Regions from separate parts of the Paenibacillus ottowii genome, predicted to be linked through region 2. Evidence: riboswitches for the same ligand, from Rfam matches in the RefSeq annotation. Region 2 holds a riboswitch; each other region holds the start of a gene.
The links. Region 2 has a riboswitch for glycine ahead of ACQQ6X_RS19215 (alanine/glycine:cation symporter family protein). Riboswitches for the same ligand answer to the same signal wherever they lie in the genome.

Region 1 (8,066 bases), 1.8 Mb from region 2:
GCAGCATGAAGCCATGATGCTGCTGACGGTCACGGAAGATCAGTGGCCACACATAGCGATGATTAGTGTGGGCGAGGTTGTAGCGCTGGACGAGGGGAATTTGCGTCTGGCCCTATGGCCGGGTACAACCACGACGGGCAACATGATCCGTACTGGGAAGGCAACGCTTGCGGTGTTCACCGGGGGAAAGGCGCATTATGTGCGGTTGTCGCTGGAACATCTGCCTGCTTTGCGTGAAGCCAAGCATGTGCGTGAGCGATTTGCGGCACGTGTTTTCGCAGCCCGAGAGGATTCAGCCCAATATGCCGACATCCTGACAGGTGTCACGATTCGCCTTAAGGAACCGGAAACGGTGATTAATCGCTGGAAAGAGACGGTGGCAGAGTTGTTGGTATAAAGCTATCTGAGGATGACAAATTTTCTTTGTAATTACCCAGTTTGCCATTAAAATAAATGTTATATTATAAGCGCTTACAAGGAATCCGTCGAGCCTGTTGTAAGAGGAGTTAGAGTGTGAGAGGAAGCAGAGTTATTTTAAAAGGAAAATAGGAGGGATAAATATGTCTCGTTTTGACAAGGTAGATCAGTTATTGCAACAGTTCTTAGCGAATGGACCGGCAGGGTGTGGTTGTGCCATTGCACAAAATGGTCAAGTGTTGTATGAAGGGTATCATGGATATGCTGATCTGGAAACTCGGAAGCCGATTACTGAAGATACCGTATATCGCCTGTTTTCCATGACTAAGCTTATTGTATGTGCGGCTGCACTTATGTTGTACGAACGCGGACAATTTTTATTGAATGAGCCTTTGTATGAATATTTACCTGAATATCGCGATTCGTATGTATTCAAAACTGCTCCTAACGGTCACACCTACATTGATAAGGCGGAAAACCCTATTTTGATTAAGCATATATTCAATATGAGCGCAGGCATTCCTTATGCTTCCGAGTTTTCAGACACAGGAAAAGCTATGCAGAAGGTCATTGCGGAGTTAAAGGAGAAGCAGGGAAAATATGACCTGCGCACGGAAATTAAAGCGCTTTCTGAAGTTCCGCTTGCATTTGAACCGGGAACACGATGGTTATACGGATATGGGCACGATCTTGTTGCGGGTCTTATTGAAGTGATTTCGGGTAAATCAGTAGGACAATTTTTGAAGGACGAAATATTTGATCCACTTGAAATGAACAACACAGGCTACCGCTATCGTGGAGATATTGAATCGCGGATGGCCTCCATGTATCAACGGACAGATGCCGGAAAACTTAAAAAAATGGAGGGTTTTTTGGATGAATATCATCAGTCAGATGCTATATATGAAGGTGGAGGCGCAGGATTATATTCGACAGTCACAGATTACCTCACATTTTCACAAATGATGTCAAATGGCGGCACGGTAAACGGAGTAAAGTTATTGGGGAGAAAAACCATTGATTTAATGCGTACAAATCATTTGGATACAGCCCAATTATCGGATTTCACCAATTCATACCATACAGGTTATGGCTATGGACTTGGTGTACGCACGTTAATGGATAAAGCGGCTGGGCATGCCAACAGCTCAATTGGGGAATTTGGTTGGTCGGGAATGGCGGGCACCTGGGTTTCTATAGATCCGAGCGAGCAGTTCTCCGTCGTTTATATGCATCAGCTCGATCCCAATATGGAAGAATACCACCATTTGAGAATTCGTGCAGCTGCTTATAGCTGTCTGTAAAAGTACTGTTTCTAGTTAATAAGGACCAAATTTTCTCTAAAGTCTAAACTATTCTTTTCCATATGACGACATAAAACGTAGGTGTAGGGATTTTGCCAAATCCTTAATTTTTAGCTTTGAAAATAGGAGGGAATTAGATTTTGAAGAATAGATGGTCCGGTTTTCTGGCGTTGGTCATCCTGATTTCAAGTTTTACATCATATGCAGGGTTTGCATCTGCAGCAGAAGCGGTGCTTTCCAAGATTGTCCTTTCGTCTAACGAGGTAACTTTGCAACAGGGGGATACAGCTGCGTTGACGGCAACGGCTGTTTATACCGATGGGACAACCTCGAATGTAACCGTCAGCACAGATTGGAAAAGTGATAATACATCTATTGCTACGGTGTATAATGGTACAGTTTCAGCCAAGGCTGAAGGGGAAGCCACTGTGATTGCGACCTATAAGGAGAAGGTACAATCCGTTCAGGTACATGTAACGAAGAAGGTTAAGGCGCTGATATCCAGTGTACAAAGCCTGAACTTGCGTTCAGGCGGTACAGGGCAGATTGATCTGACAGCGACTTACAGTGATAATACAACAGCTCAGGTTTCAGGTGATGCTGCCTGGACCTCCGATAACCAGAAGGTAGCGACTGTAGTCAATGGATTGGTCACCGCTCAAGGAGCTGGTACAGCCAATATTAAGGCTGTATATGGACAACAGACCGTAACGATTGCTGTACAGGTGGAGCAGGTTAAACGGCTGGATGCCAGTACATCAGAGGTTTCTCTTTTGTTAAAGGATACAGAGAAGGTTAAATTGACAGCCACGTTCCCGGATGGATCAACTCAGGATGTTACAGAGTCTGCCGAGTGGAGCTCCAGCAATACAGCCGTGGCAGATGTTCTGAAAGGCACGATTACCGGATATAGCACAGGGAAGGCGACAATTACGGGTAAATATGGCACGATGTCCGCTACGATTGCGGTGGATGTGGATCAGACGAATAAGCTGAAAGCCAGCGAAACCAATATTTTTCTCCGTTTGGATGAATCTAAAAAAATACAGGTATCTGCTGTGTACCCGGATGGTACGGTAACAGATATCACGGATAAAGTTGCTTGGACATCAAGCGATGAAAAAATTGCAACAGTGAATAAAGGAACGATTATGGCCATTGGAGCAGGTTCGGCTACGGTGACCGCTAAATACGGAGATAAGACGGTTTCGATCAAGACAGATGTCGAAACCTCTAGATTTCTGGATTTAAGCGAGGACAAGCTGAGCTTGAATGCTAAGGAATCCAAAAAGCTCAAGCTGACCGCAACCTATGTAACAGGGACGGAAGAAGATATCACAAGTAAAGCAGAGTGGAAGTCCAGTAATGAAGATATCGTTTTTGTCAGCGGGGGAGAAGTCACAGGTTATAAAACAGGTGAGGCAACGATCACAGCTTCTTATGGCGGTAAAACAGCCACAGCTACGGTATCCGTAAATGTACCTGGTGATCTGTCTTTGTCCTCTAAAACGGCAACAATTGATATTAATGAGGATTATACTGCGACTCTGACGGCTACTTATGCGGACGGGCGTAAGGAAGATGTTACAAAGGATGCAGAATGGACTTCAAGTGCGGAAGATATTGCTTCTGTGTCCAAGGGAACGATTACGGGTAAAGCGACTGGTAAAGCAGTGATTACAGCGACCTACAATGGCAAAAAGCTGACGATTAACGTGCAAGTAGGCCTTGTAGACCGTCTGGAAACCGATTCGCGTGTCATTGTGCTCGGTGCTCAGGAAACAAAGCAACTGAAAGTAACTGGCGTTAAGAGTGGCGGTACAAAAACAGATGTAACCAAGGATGCCACCTGGTCTACTAGCAACGTCAAGGTAGTTGAAGTTAGCGAAGGTTTGATTAAAGCGAATGCCAACGGTAAGGCAACCGTTACGGCTTCCTATGGCAAGCAAACCATTACGTTTACGGTAGAAGTAGACGTAGCGCAAAAGATTGAAGCGGATGCCATCGCGTTATCCCTCAAATCTGGAGACCAAAAAACCATTTCCATTGTGGTTAAATCCAGTGATGGTAAAGAAAAGGATGTTACGACCCAAGCTGAATGGAAAACATCCAATTATAGGGTCGCCACTGTCAAAAAGGGTCAGGTTACCGCGGTTAGCTATGGTAAAGCTAACATTCAGGCGAAGTTCGGCGGGAAAGTGATCAGCGTGCCTGTAGATGTTGATACGCTTAAATACCTGCAAACGGACGAAGTCGCTTTGAACCTGAAGGCAGGGCAGTTGGCTAAGGTTACGGCGACAGCCACATATAAGGACGAGTCGGAGAAGGATGTCACCAAACCGGCTGTCTGGTCCTCGTCCAGAATTATTGTTGCGACCGTCAAAGACGGTAACATTAAGGCACAGGGCAAGGGCAAAGCTGTAATTACCGTGAAATATGCAGGTAAAATGACGAAGGTACAGGTAACTGTCCAGTAATCTGTAATCGATTGAAAAGAAAAGGAGCAAGCATGTCGTCCCTAGACGTATGCTTGCTCCTTTATTTTTAAGGGCGAATTCTCTTTCCCTTGGAGAATGTGGGGGAGAAATATTCGTCTTGTTTTATAGAGGAAAAGTAGTTGGTTTAATGCTTAGAGCTATGACTTGTCTTTCTTGGCCAGTGTGTTGCGTGTAAGGGATTCGGTCAAGCGCTTGCCGGTCGGTGTCTGGGCCAAGCCGCCTTTGGCGGTCTCGCGGTGTTTCGACGGCATTGCGCTGCCGACTTCAAGCATCACGTCAATGACTTCGTCAGACGGAATGGCACTGCGTACTCCCGCCAAAGCCATATCCGCTGCGGCAAGTGCGGTCACGGCTCCCAGCCCGTTGCGCACGATGCACGGAATCTCGACGAGCCCGGCAACGGGGTCGCAAATCAGACCGAGCGTATTCTTGAGCGCTAGGCCTACAGCGTGAATGGCCTGTTCAGGCGTGCCGCCGCGCAGCTCGACCATTGCACCAGCGGCCATCCCGATGGCTGAGCCAATCTCAGCCTGACAGCCTCCCTCCGCGCCGGAAATGAAGGAGTTGTTGGCGATGACGTAGCCAATGGCTCCGGCTGCGAACAAGCCGTGCACCATATGCTCGTCATCCCAGCCGAAACGCTCCTGCGCACTAATGAACACGCCGGGGATGACGCCGCAAGAGCCAGCAGTGGGCGTGGCGACAATGCGCCCCATGGATGCATTCACCTCCGACACAGAGAGCGCATAAGCCATGGCGAGCGCGGAGGCGTCGCCGGAGCAGGTCTCCCCTGTCCGCAGATACTCGGCCAGGCGCTTGCCGTCCCCGCCCGTCAATCCGCTGCGGGATACGGTGTCTTGCGTCTGACCGCGATGAACGGCCTCCTTCATGACTTCATAATAATCAGACATTTGGCGGAAGATTTCTTTTTCCGTTGTATTCGTCTCTTGTACCTGTTCTTGAATCATCAGGCGGCCAATCGTGGTGGATTCCTCAGCGCATATCGCGCTGATTTCATGCAGATGGCTAAACCGCATCGGATTCAGCTCCTTTTTTCAGATTAATCATTTTAATTTCATACATATGAGGCAAAGAACGCAGTTTGGCAATCAGTTCAGCCGTAGGAGGACTGTCCGTTTCGATGGCAGTAAGTGCTTCACCATCCCGACCTTTGCGATCCACATGCATGTAGGCAATGTTAATGTCAGCAGCGCCCAATGCTGAAGTTACCGCACCTAATGTACCGGGCTTATCCGAGTGGAGAAGCACCAACGTAGGCAGTTCTCCGGTCAGGTTAACTCGGAATTCGTTGAGCTGCTGGACATGGATACTGCCGCCTCCGATGGAGGAGCCGAGCAGGGTGCGCTGATCCTCGCCCTTCCATAGCTCGAAACGGACGGTGTTCGGATGGGGCGCGGGGAGTCCGCTAACGGCAAATTCTACGGCCATTCCAGCCTGCTCCGCCCATTGCTCGGCATCGGGAATCCGGTGATCGTCCGTATCGTAATTGAGCAGGCCTGCGATGAGTGCCAGGTCGGTACCGTGTCCTTTGTACGTGTCGGCGAAGGAGCCGTACAGTGTCATGCGGGCGCGGTCAGGCTGCGCCCCGAGCCAGTGCCGGGCAACGCGTGCAAGCCGCACCGCGCCTGCAGTATGTGAGCTGGAGGGTCCGGTCATGGCCGGACCGATAATGGAAAATACATCTTTGAAACGCATGGTATGGCCCCCTGTATGTTCTACAACCATAGTATATGGTATTTCCGCGTCTTTGCACGGATATAACGGTTCCTGATGCTGACGTACAATGTGAGCACAAAAAAGGACAGGATAAGGAAATTCCCCTTATCTCTGTCCTCGTTACCTGAGAGTTTCGTGCGGTGTCCATACCGCCTTACCCCTTGGGTGGCTTGCGCTCTCTCCAGAGTTGCGTCAGATGACGATACATGGACCTGAGAGATTATCCGCCAGCCGGGTGCTGGCGGCTTGCTCCTTCGGTGCCGCCAGCGTGTAAGCCTCTGGACAGACTCTCCCGTCATCTTCATTCGCGTATACCGTTCTACATATCTTCCTTAGCGTAATGTATGCCGCGCTCGCTGTCAATCGCAGGGTTCGATTTTTACATAAACAAGTGTGTTTCCGATAAAAAAGATAAAAATTTACATAATTATGGATCAAACCAGGAAGGAATTAGAAGATTGATAGCTAATCTGATAGAGGACAAGTACATTTATGGAATTATAGGAGGGATATTGACGTATGGTAAAAGGCTCGCGGTTCACAGGTTCACGCTTGAAAGGGGTGCTGCATCTGGCGGCGATCATATCGCTGCTGATCGGGATCTTCGTTCCATTCGGTCAGGTCAAAGCAGAGGGAGCACTGACAGTAGCCGAAGCCCTTCAGCGCCAAGGTAGTGGAGGCACAGTGACGGTGGAAGGCTACATTGTTGGACATGCTACCGGATCGCAAACGGCTAATTTTTCTTCCCCGTTTGCGAATGATTTTAACGTACTGATTGCCGACCAGGTGAATGAACGTAGCACGTCGAATCTACTGGATGTGCAGCTGACATCAGCGTACAGAGGGCAATATGGACTAACAGGCCATCCTGAGCTGATCGGCAGTAAAATTCGTGTGACAGGTACACTTGGCGCCTACAATAATTTTGGCGGAGTAAAAAGCCCAAGCGCTGTGGAACTGGTGAATGGAAGCGAGCCGGGGGAACCTGGTAATCCAGGCGAGCCTAATCCTGGAAACCCGGGTCAGCCCGGTACGACATTGCCGGACGGCAAAGGTAAAAAAGTGCTGTTCGATAATACGCACGCACAGACGGCTGGGGCAGCAGATTGGGTCATTGACGGCGCCTTCTCTGATTTTGCCGATGGATTGCGTAATGTAGGTTTTACTGTGGACCAATTGAACCGCTCTATTCCTTTTACTTTTGGGGAACAAGCCATAACCTATGACAAGCTGCGCCAATATGATGTGTTCATCATCGGTGAAGCGAATGTTCCATTTAAAGCTTCCGAGCAGGCGGCTTTGCTACAATACGTGAATAACGGGGGGAGTGTTTTCTTCATCTCCGACCACTATAATGCGGACCGCAACAAAAACCGTTGGGATGCCTCCGAGGTTATGAATGGCTATCGTCGTGGAGCCTACACTAATCCGGCAAAAGGCATGACTGCAGAAGAAGCAGCATCACCGGCGATGCAAGGGTTAACTAGCTCTGATTGGCTGGCAACCAACTTTGGCGTTCGTTTCCGCTATAATGCGCTTGGTGACGTGAATGCTACGGACATTGTAGCTGAAGATCAATCTTTTGGCATTACCAAGGGTGTACGTTCAATTGCTATGCATGCGGGCTCTACGCTGGCTATTATTGATCCTACCAAAGCGAAGGGAATTGCCTATATCCCGACAGGTACGAAAAAATGGGGCAATGCTGTAGACCAGGGTGTCTATAACGGCGGGGGCCGTGCGGAAGGGCCATTTGCGGCAATCTCCAAGGTCGGTCAAGGCAAGGCAGCCTTCATCGGTGATTCTTCTCCCGTAGAAGATGCTACACCGAAATATGTGCGCGAGGAAAACGGACAGTCGAAGAAGACGTATGATGGTTTCAAGGAAGTGGACGATGCGACCTTCCTGGTGCAAACGGTCCAATGGCTTGCATGGAAGCAGGACTACACCAAATTATCCGATGTGGCAGGCTTAACGCTGGATCAACCGACGAAGCTTCTGCCGATTGAGGAGCCAGCGGCTTCCACGGAACCGCAACCTGAGCCTTGGTCTGCTCCAGCAGCAGGCTACAAATGGTACGATCCAAAAACATTCAAATCGGGCTCCTATG
Region 2 (8,066 bases):
TAGTTTCTTGGCTTACATGGGGGGACTGATTTAACACTCTGGATACCGTAGCCTTGGAAAAGCCCGACAGTTTTGCAATTTGATCAAGATTCGACATGATGCTTCTCCTCACATAAGAAAAAAATACTTGACATGAAACGCGTTACAACAATTAGGATGCTCATGAGGGCATTAGGTCTATTTTAAAGCATCTATTAATGCATTTCAAAGGAGAACGGTTGCCGGGAGATATTGATTCGCACTGCAGCACTTGATGGTTATTGACCAAAGTGAAAACATTAAATTAAGAAAAGAGGTTTTCATACCATGACGAAGACGCAAAAAGGATTTCCGAAAAACTTCCTCTGGGGCGGGGCAACTGCAGCCAACCAACTGGAGGGTGCTTTTGACATAGATGGAAAGGGATTGTCGAGTGCAGACATGATTGCCTATGTACCCAGAGCGGAACGTAAGAACGATCATGCTATAGAAATTTCGTCCGAGCGACTTGAGGACATCTTGGCTGGCAAGGTAAACGCTCGTTTTCCAAAGCGTGAAGGTGTGGATTTCTACCACCATTACAAAGAAGATATTGCCTTGTTTGCAGAAATGGGCTTTAAAGTATTCCGCATGTCTATCCACTGGTCGCGGATTTTCCCGAATGGGTATGATGCCGAGCCGAATGAAGCAGGATTGCAATTCTACGACAATGTATTTGATGAGCTGCGTAAGTATGGCATTGAGCCCTTGGTGACATTGTCTCATTATGAAACACCGCTAGGTCTAACCCAGAAGTATAATGGCTGGCTGGGGCGCGAAGTCGTAGATCATTACGTACATTATGCCGAAACGGTATTTACACGCTACAAAGACAAAGTAAAATACTGGCTAACCTTTAACGAAATCAATGTCATGACCATGAGTCCGTTTACAGGTGGCGGTGTGGTTATTGATCGTGTAGAAAACAAACAACAAGCGATATATCAAGCATTGCATCATCAATTTGTAGCAAGTGCACTGGCAACCAAACGGGGACATGAGATCATTCCGGGTGCTCAGATCGGCTGTATGCTGGCCCGTATAGAAAGTTATCCACATACGTGTAATCCAGAGGATATACTGAAGGCCCAGCATGAAAATCAGCTGAACCTGTTCTTTACGGATGTGCAGGCTCGTGGGGAATATCCCAACTATATGAACCGCTATTTTGAAGAACATAATATTGTGATCCAGACAGAACCCGGCGATGCCGAAATTTTGAAACATAATACGGTCGATTTTATCTCATTCAGCTACTATATGACCTTGACCGTATCGGCAGGGCCAGAGGGCGAGAAAGCAGCAGGGAACTTGATTGGCGGTGTGAAAAATCCGTATTTGCAGTCCTCCGACTGGGGATGGCAGATTGATCCGATCGGCCTTCGTGTTACACTGAATACATTTTATGACCGTTACCAAAAGCCGCTATTCATCGTGGAAAATGGCTTGGGTGCGTATGATAAGGTAGAAGAAGACGGCTCTGTGCATGACACATATCGAATTGATTACTTGCGTCAGCATATTACTCAAATGAAGGAAGCGATTGCTGACGGTGTTGATCTGATGGGTTACACCAGCTGGGGTCCGATCGACCTTGTGAGCATGTCTACTTCCGAAATGTCCAAGCGCTATGGATTTATCTACGTTGATCTGGATGATGACGGTAACGGAACGCTCAAACGCTCCAAAAAGGACTCCTTTCACTGGTATAAAAATGTGATAGCAACCAATGGTGAAGAATTGTAATTCCATATCATTTGGCGGGTACAGCAGAGAAAATCCGAAGGATTCAATCTGCTGTACTCGCTTTTTGTATAGATACCCTATCGATTTGTCAAAAGGCTTCACAAATTTTTCACTTGTAATAAGCTGAAAGTTTTCTGTATAATAAATAAAAATTTCATATGTCTGGTTGATGTTTGCGGGAGATGGAACGAAAGTTCCGACCGAAGGGGCAAAACTCTCAGGTGCTAAGGCTGGTTACAGCAATAAGCGGGGACCGTAAACGGACAGAACTCTGGAGAGACCCTTAATTGGGCGCCGAAGGTGCACCGCAGAATAACATCTGCTTAAACTCTCAGGCAAAAGGACAGAGACGCGAATAACCTGTGACAGGGAATACTCTAGGCTTTTATGAGCTTTTTAGAGATAGGATCCTGCACAAATTGGTTTATTTTTTCGTGCCTTTAACCTCTCCAGGAGTCGAATCAACGGATTTGACTCTTTTTTGTTTTTTAATATGCTGGAGGAGCGGGTTGAAATGAACTTGGTACATGTGTTAGAAACGATTAGCAGTTGGATATGGGGGGCGCCCCTCATCATTCTTGTCATGGGAACGGGCTTATGGCTGACCATACGACTAAAAATGTTGCAGGTATTCCGGCTGCCCTTGGCGATCAAGCTCATCGGTAAGGCCCCAAATGAAGGCAGCGGGGATGTAAGCAGCTTTGCGGCTTTGAGTACGGCGCTGGCGGCTACAGTGGGCACAGGAAGTATTGTTGGTGTAGCGACAGCCATTAAGCTGGGCGGGCCGGGTGCCTTGTTCTGGATGGTTGTAGCAGCCTTCTTTGGGATGGCGACGAAATACGCGGAAGGTGTACTTGCGGTTAAATACCGGGTGAAGGATCGGAATGGACAATTCTCCGGCGGCCCGATGTATTATATTGAAAAAGGCCTGGGACGTCGTTTCAAACCGTTGGCGATGCTGTTTGCTTTTTCAGGGATGCTGGTAGCGTTGTTCGGGATCGGAACATTTCCTCAGGTCAAGGCGATTGTATCTTCTACTGAAAACAGTTTTGGCGTTCCGCCGATTGTAACGGCACTGACAATTGCTGTCCTTACAGCTCTGGTCACCATTGGAGGACTCAAAAGTATTGCCAAGGTATCGACGAAGGTCGTTCCTTTTAAAACAGGACTATATGTACTGATTTGTATCATTGTACTGATTCGGTTTGCTGACCAGCTTCCTGCTGCAATCGCGCTTGTGCTCCATTCGGCATTTTCAACAACATCGGCAACGGGTGGATTTGCAGGAGCTACGATTATGCTGGCTATGCGCAGCGGGGTAGCTAGAGGTATATTTGCCAATGAGGCTGGATTGGGGAGCGCACCGATTGCAGCTGCAGCTGCCAAAACCAAATGGCCTGCGGAACAAGGACTGATTTCCATGACGGGCGTGTTTATCGATACGATGGTTATTTGTGTGATGACCGGGTTGACGCTGCTGGTTAGCGGGGTGTGGAGCGGACCTACCGATGCAGGCTTGATGACTCAGCAAGCCTTCTCCAGTGCATTTCCGCTGGGAGCAGAACTGCTCACCATCATCCTGATTATGTTCGCATTCACAACCATGCTCGGCTGGAACTATTACGGAGAGCGCTGTGTTGAGTACTTGCTTGGGGTCAAGTGGATCAAGCCTTATCGTTATTTGTTCATTGTACTGGTTGGTGGGGGCGCGTTCATTAAACTGGATGCGATATGGCTGCTGGCAGATATTTTTAACGCAATGATGGCTTTTCCGAACCTGATTGCATTGCTCGGCTTGTCGGGAATTGTCGTTGCAGAAACCCGAACCTATATGAATACTTTGTATCCTAATAAGAAAAAGGGGATTCTTGCAGGTGCCAATGTAGGGGCTGCTATCCAAGTAGAAGAAAAAGGACAAACAGTTAATTCATAAATACTAAAAGGGAGTGCTCTCAGCCATCACAGGCTTGAGAGCACTCCCTTTTGAATGTTATAACGATGCACGCAAAATAGCTAAAATATCTTCCTGATTGAGCTTCTGATAATTACCAAAACCTCCGTGTTCCATTTCACGGGCGGCAATGTTTGCGATTTTTTCCAATTGTTCATCATTAATGTTGTAGTCGGCCAAGGTGGAAGGGGCGCCGAGACTTGTCCAAAACGCACTTAGACGGTCAATTCCTTCTAGAGCAATCTCTCTGTCTGTTTTACCTACAGTGTCCAAGTCAAACATACTGAGCATCAGCCGCTTCATGCGTGCAGCATCCTGATCTACTGTATGTCTCATCCAGTTGGGAAAAAGAATCGCCAGACCGCCAGCATGAGGAATATCATATACAGCAGATAATGCATGTTCAATGGTATGCGAAGCCCAATCCCCGAAGTAACCCATTTGCAGTGTACCGTTCAGAGCAATCGTCCCAGCATATAATATCGTTTCGCGATGCTCGTAGTTGTGCAAATCCTCCAGCAGCTTGGGTGCTGTTTCGATCACCGTTTGCAACACAGAAAAGCACATACGATCTTGCAAGGGTGTATTTTTGACATTGTGAAAGTATTGTTCAAACACGTGGCTCATCATATCTACCATGCCATAAACCGTCTGATCACGTGGCACAGAAAAGGTGTTTTTCGGGTCCAAAATGGAGAATTTCGGATGCGTCACCTCGCTGCCCCACACGTATTTTTCGTTTGTTTCCCAGTTGGTAATGACAGAGTCTGGATTCATTTCCGAACCAGTCGCGGCGAGTGTAAGGATGGTACCGAAGGGCAAAGCCTGGGTCGGCATATGCTTTTTGTTGATAATATCCCACACATCTCCGTCATACTCGGCTCCTGCTGCAATGGCTTTGGTGCAATCAATAACGCTTCCGCCGCCCACTGCAAGCAGGAAGTCTATCTTTTCATTTCGGCAAATCTCGATGCCCCTCTTAACGGTGGACAAGCGCGGATTGGGCTCAACGCCCGACAATTCATGAATGTTGAGATGAAGAGATTCTAGCGCGTTTAATACCTGGTCATACAAGCCATTTCGCTTGACACTTCCGCCTCCATATACCAGTAAAATATTGTTACCGTAATTCAACAGTTCTTGCTGCAACTCTTTAATTTGATGGTCGCCAAAAATTAATTTGGTGGGATTATAATATGTGAATTTGTTCATCTGGAAGGTTCCCCTCAGTACGTAGTTCATGTTCAAATCGTAATCACTTATCTTGACTAGCTCGTTAATATCTGACTTAGCCATGTAAGCTATTTGAAATGACGATTAACAATTATACATGAAGAGAATAAGGGGAATCAAGTGAAGCTAATCTTTGATCGCTCCGGCGGCAAGATCAGAAATAAACTGGCGGCTGATAAAAAGAAACAAAATAATAAGAGGGAGTACAGCCAGCAGGGTGCCGGCAATGACCATTGCATAATCCGTATTGTAAATTCCGTTCAACTGGGACAAGGCAATCTGAAGCGTGAATTTGCGTTCATCTGTTAAAACGATTAATGGCCATAAGTAATCATTCCAAGCTCCTATAAAGGTAAATGCGCCGAGAAAAGCGAACGCAGGACGTAAAATCGGCAGTGCTACATTCCAGTACAGTCGAAAAAAGCTGCAACCATCCATACGTCCCGCATCCAGCAGTTCCTTGGGAATGGATTCTTCTGCATACTGGCGAATCCAGAAAATGCCGAAGGCATTTACCATACCTGGGATGATGAGCGCTTTGAACGTACCCACCCATCCAAAGGAAGCCATCATGACAAAGGAGGGGACGAGCGAAAGTTGTGAAGGAACCATCATTGTAGCTAGCAGGATGACGAATAGCACCTTTTTACCCGGAAAATTAAACTTGGCGAATGCAAAACCAGCTAGTGAATCAAAAAACAGCACCAATAGGGTAACAGAACTGGCTACAAAAAGGGTATTCACAAAGGCTCCGGCAAAATCAATCTGCTGCAATACTCTCGTTATGTTATCCAGGAAGTGGCTGCCGAACCACAACTGTGGCGGAAAACGATAGATGTCTGAGGTTGTACGGGTCGCCATGACAATCAGCCAATAAAATGGAAACATGGACAGGATGATTCCCACCAGCAGCCCGACATACAGAACAATGGATTTACTACGTGTCTGCATCATGTTGTGACGCTCCTTCCATCGTTATTTATTACCTTGAACGAGTTTCCAATTGATGATGGAAAATACAGCAATGATGAGAAACATGCCCCATCCGACGGCAGCACCGTATCCAAAATAGTTGTTGATGAACGACTCGCGGTACAGGTATAAAACGATGGTCATGCCACTTGCCCCCGAACCGCCGTCATTACCGACCAGAACCTGTGGCTCGGTGAAGAGCTGCATGCCGCCGATGGTAGATGTAATGACCGTAAACAAAATAACTGGGCGCAGCATGGGAATGGTGATGCGGAAAAAAGCCTGTGCTCCCGTTGCTCCATCTATTTTAGCTGCCTCATACAGCACATGTGGGATACTCTGAAGTCCGGCCAGATAGATGATGGCATTGTAGCCCATCCATCTCCATACGACCATGGAAGAAATGGCGATTTGGATACCCCACGGTACATTTAGCCATTGGATCATAGGTAGACCTAAGAGCTGCAGAAGGTAGTTGAGAAAGCCAAAATTGTTGGCAAACAAGGCGCCAAAGATGATGGCCACAGCAACAATAGACGTCACATTGGGCAGGAAGAACCCAACTCGCCATAAGGTGCGCATTTTCACAAAAGGAGCATACAGCATAAAGGCAACAATAAGGGCTAGAAATAGCATTGGAATCGTGGCGTACACCCAGATTACAAATGTATTGCCTACAGCCTGCCAAAATTCGTTGTCTGTCACAAGGTAACGAAAGTTACCCCAGCCGTTGTAGGTCATGTCTCCGATCCCGTCCCATTTGTGAAACGCCAGGTACAATGAAAATCCAATCGGAAACAAGCCAAAGATGCCAAACAGCAGATAAAATGGCGAGATCGCAGCATAAACGGTCCGGTGCTTCCAGATTTCTCTCAGCATATTATCCACACGCCTTTTTTGAATTTTTGTTTTCAACGCTGTAATTCCCGTTCAATTCGTTGCATCGTTTCCGACCATAATGCATCGGGGTTGGCATCTTGTTTGGCCACATTAGCAAGGCGACGGGTCACTATGCCGTGGATGACAGGATAGCGCTCGCCAGAATAGCTGCTTTTTACATGACGTGCGGAGGCGGCAAAAATGAGGCCAGTGGCCTGACCACCAAAGAAAGGCTCGGGTGTCTCCATGACTGGATCGTCATAGACACCGGGAGTGGATGGGAACAGCCCAATTTTATGGTAGGCTTCTAGTTGGTGTTTCGGGTTTTGCAGCCAGGTCAGGATTTCAAAAGCTTCTTTGGGGTGCTTGCTGGATTTGAGGATAGAGATGAAAGACCCTCCCAGATTACCGTCTCCTCCAGGAGCCCGGGCGACTCTCCATTTGCCCACAGTATCTGGCGCGGCTTCAGTGAGCACTTGCTTCATCCAGATTGCCCCTACGAACGAGGCGATTTTGCCGTTATTGACCGAAGCATTCCATTCAGGAGTCCAGCCATCCGCATTGGCGAGCAGCTGCTTGCTGTGGAAATTCACAGCGGTTTTCCAGCCCAGCCGGATGTCAGGAGATTGATTGCCGACATAACTTCCGTCCGGCTTGAAGTACAGGTTTGTATGCTGAGCGAGCACTTGATTGTAAACGTTTACAATATTATCGGTCAAAAACGAACGATTTCCGAATTTCTGGCGAAGTTGTTCTCCGGCTGCCATGTAATCATCCCATGTACGGATAGAGGAACTGACCTGTTCAGGCTCACTAGGCAAGCCTGCCTGTTCAAACAGATCGCTGCGATAGAAGAGGGCGGTAGGCCCAGTATCCATGGGAAATGCAATCATTTTACCATCTGGAGTGATCCCTTGATTCCATTTCCATTCCAAATATTGATCCTTTAGGCGGTCTGCTCCAAGTTCCCTTAAATCATAAAAACGATCCGCACTGGGAAACAGCTCCACCATCCAGTCGTTCAGAGCTACCATGTCCGGTTCACCGGAACGGGCTGCGAGCGTTGTCTTCAGTTTGGCCTTAAAGTCACCGCCTATTTTTTGAGTTTTTAATTCAACGTGGGGAAACTGCTTTTCCGCCTGAGCGAGCAATTCATCATCAATAGAACGGTTCCAGTACCACAATGTAAGCGTTATCTTTTTCCCGTTTGACAAATTAGTATCAGATAATTGACTGTCAGAGGATGAGGGTCCACTACAAGCACAGA
Region 3 (8,066 bases), 1.5 Mb from region 2:
CAAACTCATTAAAAGTCGGTGCATGAAACGAGGCAGTTATGCCTTTCAAGCTCAGCAATTGCTCTAATGCATAGCGACTCTTATGCACATTCAGCTCGGCTACTTCCTGGATACCCTGTCTTCCCATGACGGACAAGTACACTGATGCCGTTAAAGCAAGCAACGCTTGATTGGAGCAAATGTTAGAGGTAGCCTTTTCGCGGCGGATATGCTGTTCTCTCGCTTGCAAGGTCAGTACGAAACCGCGTTTGCCGTTACGGTCTGTGGTTTGGCCTACAATCCGTCCAGGGATACGGCGCATATGCGCCTGTGAAACGGCAAAGTAACCGCAGGTCGGACCGCCGAGGGAGGACGAGATCCCAAGCGGCTGCGCGTCGCCTACCACAATATCTGCGCCTTGCTTGCCAGGCGCCTCCAATAAGCCAAGCGCCAGTGGGTTGGCACTGACAACCATAAGCCCTTGCTGCGCATGGATGAGGTCAGCCATCGGCTTCAAATTTTCGACGGCTCCGAAAAAGTTGGGACTCTGAACCAAAACAGCCGCCGTCTGTTCCGATACAGCTGCGGCTAACGCATCGACATCCGTTACGCCGTCTGAACAGCCAATCTCCACGATGTCCAAATCCAATCCGCGTGCATAGGTTGCCAATACCTGACGTGCCTCTGGATGGACAGACCTTGATACGATGAGCTGTTTACGGCGCGTGGCTGCGGTAGCCAATGAGCCTGCTTCCGCCAGAGCTGTCGCCCCATCGTACATACTGGCATTCGCTACAGCCATACCTGTCAATTCGCAAATATACGACTGGAACTCGAAGATGGCTTGCAGCTCGCCCTGGCTTACTTCCGGCTGATAAGGGGTATAGGCGGTGTAAAATTCGGATCGTGAGGTGATGTGTTGGATAACGGACGGAATATGATGATCATAAATGCCTGCACCAAGAAAGCTGGCATGTGTATCAGTATTGGCATTGTGTCCGGCCAGTCTGGCCATGTGGCGGGTTAAGGCTCTTTCGTCGAGCCGAGAGGAAAGAGGGAGTTCCCCTTGGTATCGAATAGCCTCTGGAATGTCACTAAATAGCTCGTCAATGGATGATACGCCCACCACATGCAGCATTTCGGTTTGGTCTTGTTCGGTCATGGGGAGATAGCGATGCTGCTTCATAGGTTCTGGCTCCTTTCAAAAAGCAAAATTTAGATAATAAATTAGCTAATATATAACCGGGATTGGAAAATCCAGAATTTCACACACGATATGATCGCTTTTTCAGGAATGAAGAGAGTTTAAGATCAGCGTGGTCGTTTATAAAAGGGGGCTGCGACCACCTCCGCACGCAGACGCTTACCACGAATTTCGACCTCCAGCGGTGTAGCTAGGGTGCTAAAACGACTGTCCACCAGGGCCAGCCCTAGATTGCGCTTCAAGGTGGGCGACTGGGTGCCCGTGGTGACCTCACCGATGTGTTGGCCTTCAGCAAATACCGGATAATGAGCGCGCGGGATGCCGCGGTCCATCATTTCCAGCCCAATCAACTTGCGAGGAATTCCTTGTTCTTTCTGGCGTTGTAGTGCTTCCCTGCCGATAAAATCTCCTTTACTCAGCTTGACGAAGAAACCTAAACCAGCCTCAAGCGGTGAAATGGTGGCAGATAACTCCTGTCCGTACAGCGGCAGCCGCGCCTCGAAGCGCAGCGTATCGCGAGCACCAAGTCCAGCAGGAATCAGCCCATACGACTCACCGCAACGAAGCAAACCATCCCAGACGGCAGGTGCTTCCTCAGCAGGTATATAAAATTCAAAGCCGTCTTCCCCGGTATATCCGGTTCGCGAGACAAGCGCTTTTGCTCCAAACAATTGCACGTTCTCCTGGAATCGGAAAGATGCCAGATTCGTTATATCTGTATCTGTTACGGCAGCGGCAATGCGTGCTGCTTCTGGTCCTTGCAATGCCAGCAATGCTATTGCGTCAGACACATTCTCCAGATGAACCGATGCAGGTACGTGACGAATGAGCCAATCCCAATCTTTGTCGATGTTGGAAGCATTCACAACGAGCATGTAGCGCTCTGGTCCTTTGCAATATACAAGTAAGTCATCCACTACGCCTCCGTCGGGGTAACACAGGAGTGAATATTGTGCCTGGCCCGGTTCCAACTGGCTGACATCATTTGTGGTTACTCGCTGCAAAAAAGCCTCGGCTTCTTTGCCCTCAACCAAAAACTCGCCCATATGCGAGACATCGAATAAACCCGCGCGTTGGCGGACGGCCTCATGTTCTTTTTGAATGCCGCTAAACTGAACGGGGAGCTCCCACCCGCCAAAGTCAATACAACGAACTCCGGGTTGCGTCCCGTAGGACGAATATAGTGGTGTTCTTCGCAAATTAGACATTTTTCCACTCCTATCCAGTGTAATCGGCCAAAACAAAAAAGACAGGCTGAAAGAAACGTATAGACGGCGGTCCATACTCTTTTTTCAGCTCTGTCCTTGATACCAGAAAGTTACCCCGGTATGTACCAGGTTTCCCCTTGGGTGATCCGCTCTAATCGCGAATGCTCTCCAGAGATGCGTCCGGCAAAGGTCCTTTTGCCTGAGAGATTCACCTGCAATGCAAGTTTACTCCTTCGGCGCTACCTTTTGGATCAATGGTATGCTACCCGGTTTTGCAGGTAACAACTTGATCCGATTCGCGTGCATAACTGTCTCACAAACGACAACAGCTATGAGAATCCTTTTGGCAGTCTCTCCCTCCGCGTTCATCCGCGTTTGCAGTTGTCGATGTATTTCCAAAAGCATTTGCTATAACCCATTAATACGCAAATTCATTCAAAATGTCAATAAAAATGTCATATGAAACAATATGAAAAACATTTAATGTATAAATAAGGATATGTAAGCGTTTGTTACAAGTTATTATTTTTGATAGACTATGCTATATAGGTTGGTATGAAGTATTTTTGTTAGTATTATTGACATGGATGTTCTTGTTGTCATAATCTTAACCTGTCTAATACAAGTGATCAAAAGCATTTTATTCATGTGGAAATGAGGCGAAGCAGGATGAGTGAAGTGAAACAGGAACTCTGGTATACAGACGAACATGAGTGGGTTCAGCGCACAGCGGATGGAACGTTGCGAATCGGCATTACAGACTTTGCACAGCATCAGCTGGGTGATATTGTTTTTGTGGAATTACCTGAGGTGGGAACAACGATTGAACAGGGGGCGGAGATCGGCACAATTGAATCGGTGAAGACAGTCTCCGATCTTTTTGCTCCGGTGGCGGGAACCGTTATGAAAGTGAATGAAGCTCTGGAAAGCACACCTGAGCTGGTGAATGAATCTCCCTATGAAAAGGGTTGGATGATCGAAGTAGAGATGAGCAATGATGTCGAGGAAGCTGTGGGCAAACTGCTGTCTGCGGAGCAGTACGAACAGTTGATTTCGGATCAGCAATAATAAGTAATACAGCATGAATTACTACCTTTTATTTTGATTTTTTGTATGGATCTTGAATTAAATAAGAGCATCGTGAGTCCGCTCGGTTTTTGTATAAAATAGTCGCTATGACCTGACATAGCGGCTATTTTTTTGTTGTTTTTAGAAGGCGTAATTACGTCATTTCCTCAGATTTAGAAGGGTGTCCCACTAAAAAATATGCAGATTTACAACGATGTTTCTTCGACTAATTTCTATTGTTATCGGCCATATTAAGAAGAATTATGCAGGTATAATGCCTTGGCGTTACTTTAAATTTAAATGTTGTCATCAACGTTCATGACGAAAGTACGTTTTCATTTCGTTGATGAAGATAGCGCTGTCATTTAGTATGAATTTTAAGAAAAGGTAGTGATGCTATTTACTCACAAGGAGGATATGAATATGAGCACAGTGGACACAAAGTCCAGTTCAAGCGGTGGCGCTCGTGTTGCCGTACAACGTTTTGGCCGTTTTCTCAGCGGTATGGTTATGCCCAATATGGGGGCCTTTATCGCGTGGGGATTAATTACAGCACTTTTTATTCCGACCGGGTGGTTCCCGAACGAGGGTTTTGCACAACTGGTTGATCCGATGAAAAATTATTTGCTGCCGCTGCTGATTGGTTATACAGGAGGCACAATGATTCACGGACAGCGTGGAGGTGTGATCGGTGCCATTATGACGATGGGTGTCATTGTGGGGGCCGATATCCCGATGTTCCTAGGCGCGATGGTAGCTGGTCCGCTGGCTGCATGGATATTGAAGAAGTTCGATAAGGCCATTGAAGGCAAAGTCAAATCAGGTTTTGAAATGCTGGTCAATAATTTCTCGGCTGGGATTATCGGTGCCATTCTAGCACTACTCGCTCATGTGGGCATCGGCCCAGTCGTACAAACCATCAGCCAAGTGCTGTCGGCAGGGGTACAGTTTCTCGTAAATGCAGGGCTTTTGCCGCTTGTCAACCTCATTATTGAGCCCGGAAAAGTATTATTTCTCAACAACGCATTGAATCACGGAGTATTGAGTCCAATTGCGCTGGAGGAAGCTTCAAGAACCGGAAAATCCGTTTTGTTCATGCTTGAATCCAATCCTGGGCCAGGCCTCGGTATTTTGTTGGCCTATTGCCTGTTCGGTAAAGGCTCTGCGAAGTCGTCTGCTCCTGGTGCAGTCATCATTCATTTTTTCGGCGGGATTCATGAAATTTATTTCCCTTACATTTTGATGAAGCCGATTCTGATTCTTGCTGCTATAGCTGGGGGCGTTGTGGGAACCTTCTGTTTTATGTTGACAGGTGCCGGACTGGTTGCTGCTCCTTCACCAGGTAGTATCATCGCTTATTTCCTGATGACACCAAAAGGTGGATATTTGCCGATGCTGAGCGGTGTGGTCGCTGCTGCGGTCGTATCCTTTGCTGTAGCCGCAGTATTGCTCAAGACAGGTAAGCAGAAGGAAGAGGGGCTGGAGGAAGCTGCATCCCGCCTGAAAGATATGAAAAATCAAAGCAAAGGTGCAAGTGCTAGCGCCACTGTAGCGGAAAGTAACCAAGCATCTGGTCGTACTGCCGAGGGTGCTACAGATCGGCTGCTCAAGGATAAATCCGAAGTGAACAAAATTGTCTTTTCCTGTGATGCAGGCATGGGTTCAAGTGCCATGGGAGCCTCCATTTTACGCAAGAAAATGAAACAGGCGGGCGTGGACGTTACGGTAACAAATACGGCAATCAGTGAAATTCCACAGGATGCGGATATTGTCATTACGCAAAAAACGTTGACAGACCGGGCTAAAACGATAGCCCCGAATGCTGAGCACATTTCCATTGACAATTTTCTGAAAAGCCCTGAATACGAAGCGCTGGTTGACCGTCTGAAATCCGGCTCCTAATCCCTATAAAGTCAGCCGTCTGTGTACAGTTTGTATTTCCTGCTGAAAGGGAATAGAGCTTGGGAAGGAACGGTATGCGCTTATGAATATTACGAAACGACAATCTGACATTGTGGAGTATCTTTTGGAGCAGCCCCAAGAGGTTACGGCTGGGGAAATTGCCGAGAAGATCAATGTCAGCACAAGGACGGTCCATCGGGAACTTGGCGCAGTCGAGTGTTGGTTGGCGGCTCATGAGGTAAAGCTGGAGAAAAAATCAGGGATCGGTATCTATGTGGATGCCGACCCAACTCAGCTTGCAAGTCTACGAGAGCAGTTGCTGCATACGAAGTCAGACGATTACTCGGCTGAGGAGAGAAAGATTGTAGTTCTGTGCATGCTGCTGGATACACAGGAGCCGATCAAGCTGCTGGCGCTGGCATCGGATTTGAAAGTCACAGTAACTACGGTCAGTCATGATCTGGACGAATTACAAAGCTGGATCGAAGATCGAGGGCTCGTGCTTGTGCGCAGACGGGGATACGGTGTCGAGATTACAGGACGGGAGATAGACAAAAGACGGGCGATTTCTGAGCTGGCTCTCGAATATTTGGATGAATCGGATCTGTTTTCCGGTCGTGAGGAGCTTCGTCCGGTGACACGTGTCACTGAAAAATTGCTGGAGATGATTGGCAGGGGGAACTTGCTAACCGTGGAGAACGCCCTCTGGCAGCCTCATGATCAATGGCTGAAAAACATGGTGGAAAGCAAATATATGGAATTGCTGATTCAAATTTGCGTGTCACTGGCACGTCTGCGACTCGGGTACGTTGTAGATCATCGTCCCTCCCTCCCGTATCCGAAGACAGATTCGGAGGAGAATATCATGCTGCGCACAGCTATGGTAGAACGCATATGCGCAGAGTTGTCGGCGGCGATGGATATTGATTTTCCAGACTCAGAACGAAGTTATCTCAGGTTGCTGTTCCGTGATGCTGAGGATCATTCCACACGGTTGCTGCCACTGGATGATCTTGTACTGCTGGAGTTGGTTCATGAGTTGATTCGTCGTGTGGAGGCAGAGACAGGCACACCACTGGCAGAGGACCGCGTTTTGCGTGAAGGGCTGATTGCCCATATGGCTCCGGTACTCAAACGTTTGAGGGAGGGGAAGTCCATCCGCAACCCTCTCCTTCAGCAAATCCGCAAGGATTACGGCAGCTTGTTCGACTCGGTCAAAAAGGCTGCGGCGGATATGACAGAAATGGAAGTACCGGATGAAGAGATCGGATTTCTGGTCATGCATTTTGGCGCTTCGTTGGAGCGGCTGCGACAATTGCAGCGGGAGGTTCGAGCCATCGTAGTCTGCACGAGCGGAATTGGCTCCTCCAGACTTCTGGCGACAAGACTGGCCAAGGAGTTGCCACAGATCAAAATCGTGGATAGAGCCTCATGGTACGAGGCGACGCGGATTCCGAAGGAGGATTATGATCTGATCATTTCGACAGTGGAGCTGCCGCTTGAACCGGATCGTTATCTCAAAATCAGTCCGCTGCTGACGCAAGAGGAGAGTGACCGTCTGCGTCATTTTATCCAGCATATTACACTCAATCAACTTAATGACCATCCTCAGGAACAGGCTGTTCAGCCCGGCCAGGGCATGGAGTGGCTTACCGGTCTACGGAAAAGCCTTGAGGAGATTGTACACATTGTACAGCAATTTCAAGTATACCAGCTGGAAAATAAAGGGATGGATATGTCGGCTACTATAGAGGCTATTTGCATGTTGGAGGCAGTGCGGGGAAATGTCACAGAGCCTTCTGTTGTTGCTGAACAACTTATAGAAAGAGAGCGTCAAGGGAGTCAGGTGATTTCTGATACCTCCGTTGCTTTGATTCATACGCGCAGTCCCTATGTTCGCCAGCCTTCGCTGACTTTGTATAGGCTGGCTGAGCCGCTGCTGGTGGATGTAGATGAGCAGGTAGAATGCGTTCTGCTGATGTTGGGACCTCGTGAGTTGCCGAAGGAAAGCTTGGAGGTATTGAGCGAGATTAGTGCATTACTGTTGCAGGAAGACATGATTACGCTACTGGAACATGGTAGCAGGGATCAGATTGCCAATTATATATCGAGTGAGCTGGCTGAATTTTTCCACAGTAAATTAGGGACAGGGAGGAATCTAACGTGAGTATTATGACGATAGACAAAATAAAAATGAACGCAACCGCCAAAGACAAATATGAGGCGATTCGTATGGCAGGGCAAATCCTGCTGGATGCAGGACATATTACAAGTGAGTACATTGACAAGATGCTTGAACGCGAGGAGATTGTATCCACCTATATCGGGAATGGGCTGGCGATTCCACATGGTACCAAGGAGTCCAAGACGCTTGTTCAGTCTACAGGCATCTCCATCGTTCAGTTCCCGCAAGGCGTAGATTTCGGGGAAGAAAAAGCTTACATGGTGATCGGCATTGCAGCCCAAGGTGGCGATCATATGGAGATTTTGACTAGTATCGCTGTAGTATGTGCGGAGGAAGAGAATATGGACAAACTTCGCAACGCGGTGACTGCGCAGGAAATTATTGATCTGTTTGAAAGTGAGCTGGAGCTATGAGAGCCGTCCACTTTGGAGCAGGAAATATCGGTCGTGGCTTTATTGGGCTGATTTTGTCGCGCGCAGGCTATGAGGTTGTCTTTTCAGATGTCAACGAAACTCTTGTA

Region 1: another riboswitch for glycine. It lies ahead of sdaAB (L-serine ammonia-lyase, iron-sulfur-dependent subunit beta); the one in region 2 lies ahead of ACQQ6X_RS19215 (alanine/glycine:cation symporter family protein).
Region 3: another riboswitch for glycine. It lies ahead of gcvT (glycine cleavage system aminomethyltransferase GcvT); the one in region 2 lies ahead of ACQQ6X_RS19215 (alanine/glycine:cation symporter family protein).

The regions. Positions count from the first base shown of each region.
Region 1 is NZ_CP191577.1:431,762-439,827, forward strand. It holds gene ACQQ6X_RS01955 (pyridoxamine 5'-phosphate oxidase family protein) at 1-397, shown strand, start outside; gene ACQQ6X_RS01960 (serine hydrolase domain-containing protein) at 561-1,721, shown strand; gene ACQQ6X_RS01965 (Ig-like domain-containing protein) at 1,862-4,198, shown strand; gene sdaAA (L-serine ammonia-lyase, iron-sulfur-dependent, subunit alpha) at 4,357-5,256, opposite strand; gene sdaAB (L-serine ammonia-lyase, iron-sulfur-dependent subunit beta) at 5,246-5,935, opposite strand; glycine riboswitch at 6,147-6,261, opposite strand; gene ACQQ6X_RS01980 (DUF6359 domain-containing protein) at 6,476-8,066, shown strand, end outside.
Region 2 is NZ_CP191577.1:4,129,821-4,137,886, reverse strand. It holds gene ACQQ6X_RS19225 (LacI family DNA-binding transcriptional regulator) at 1-97, opposite strand, end outside; gene ACQQ6X_RS19220 (glycoside hydrolase family 1 protein) at 307-1,764, shown strand; glycine riboswitch at 1,931-2,007, shown strand; glycine riboswitch at 2,026-2,121, shown strand; gene ACQQ6X_RS19215 (alanine/glycine:cation symporter family protein) at 2,279-3,697, shown strand; gene ACQQ6X_RS19210 (iron-containing alcohol dehydrogenase) at 3,755-4,927, opposite strand; gene ACQQ6X_RS19205 (carbohydrate ABC transporter permease) at 5,075-5,902, opposite strand; gene ACQQ6X_RS19200 (carbohydrate ABC transporter permease) at 5,924-6,799, opposite strand; gene ACQQ6X_RS19195 (ABC transporter substrate-binding protein) at 6,832-8,066, opposite strand, start outside.
Region 3 is NZ_CP191577.1:44,549-52,614, reverse strand. It holds gene gcvPA (aminomethyl-transferring glycine dehydrogenase subunit GcvPA) at 1-1,165, opposite strand, end outside; gene gcvT (glycine cleavage system aminomethyltransferase GcvT) at 1,291-2,391, opposite strand; glycine riboswitch at 2,472-2,568, opposite strand; glycine riboswitch at 2,572-2,669, opposite strand; gene gcvH (glycine cleavage system protein GcvH) at 3,061-3,459, shown strand; gene ACQQ6X_RS00215 (PTS mannitol transporter subunit IICB) at 3,883-5,361, shown strand; gene ACQQ6X_RS00210 (BglG family transcription antiterminator) at 5,444-7,528, shown strand; gene ACQQ6X_RS00205 (PTS sugar transporter subunit IIA) at 7,525-7,959, shown strand; gene ACQQ6X_RS00200 (mannitol-1-phosphate 5-dehydrogenase) at 7,956-8,066, shown strand, end outside.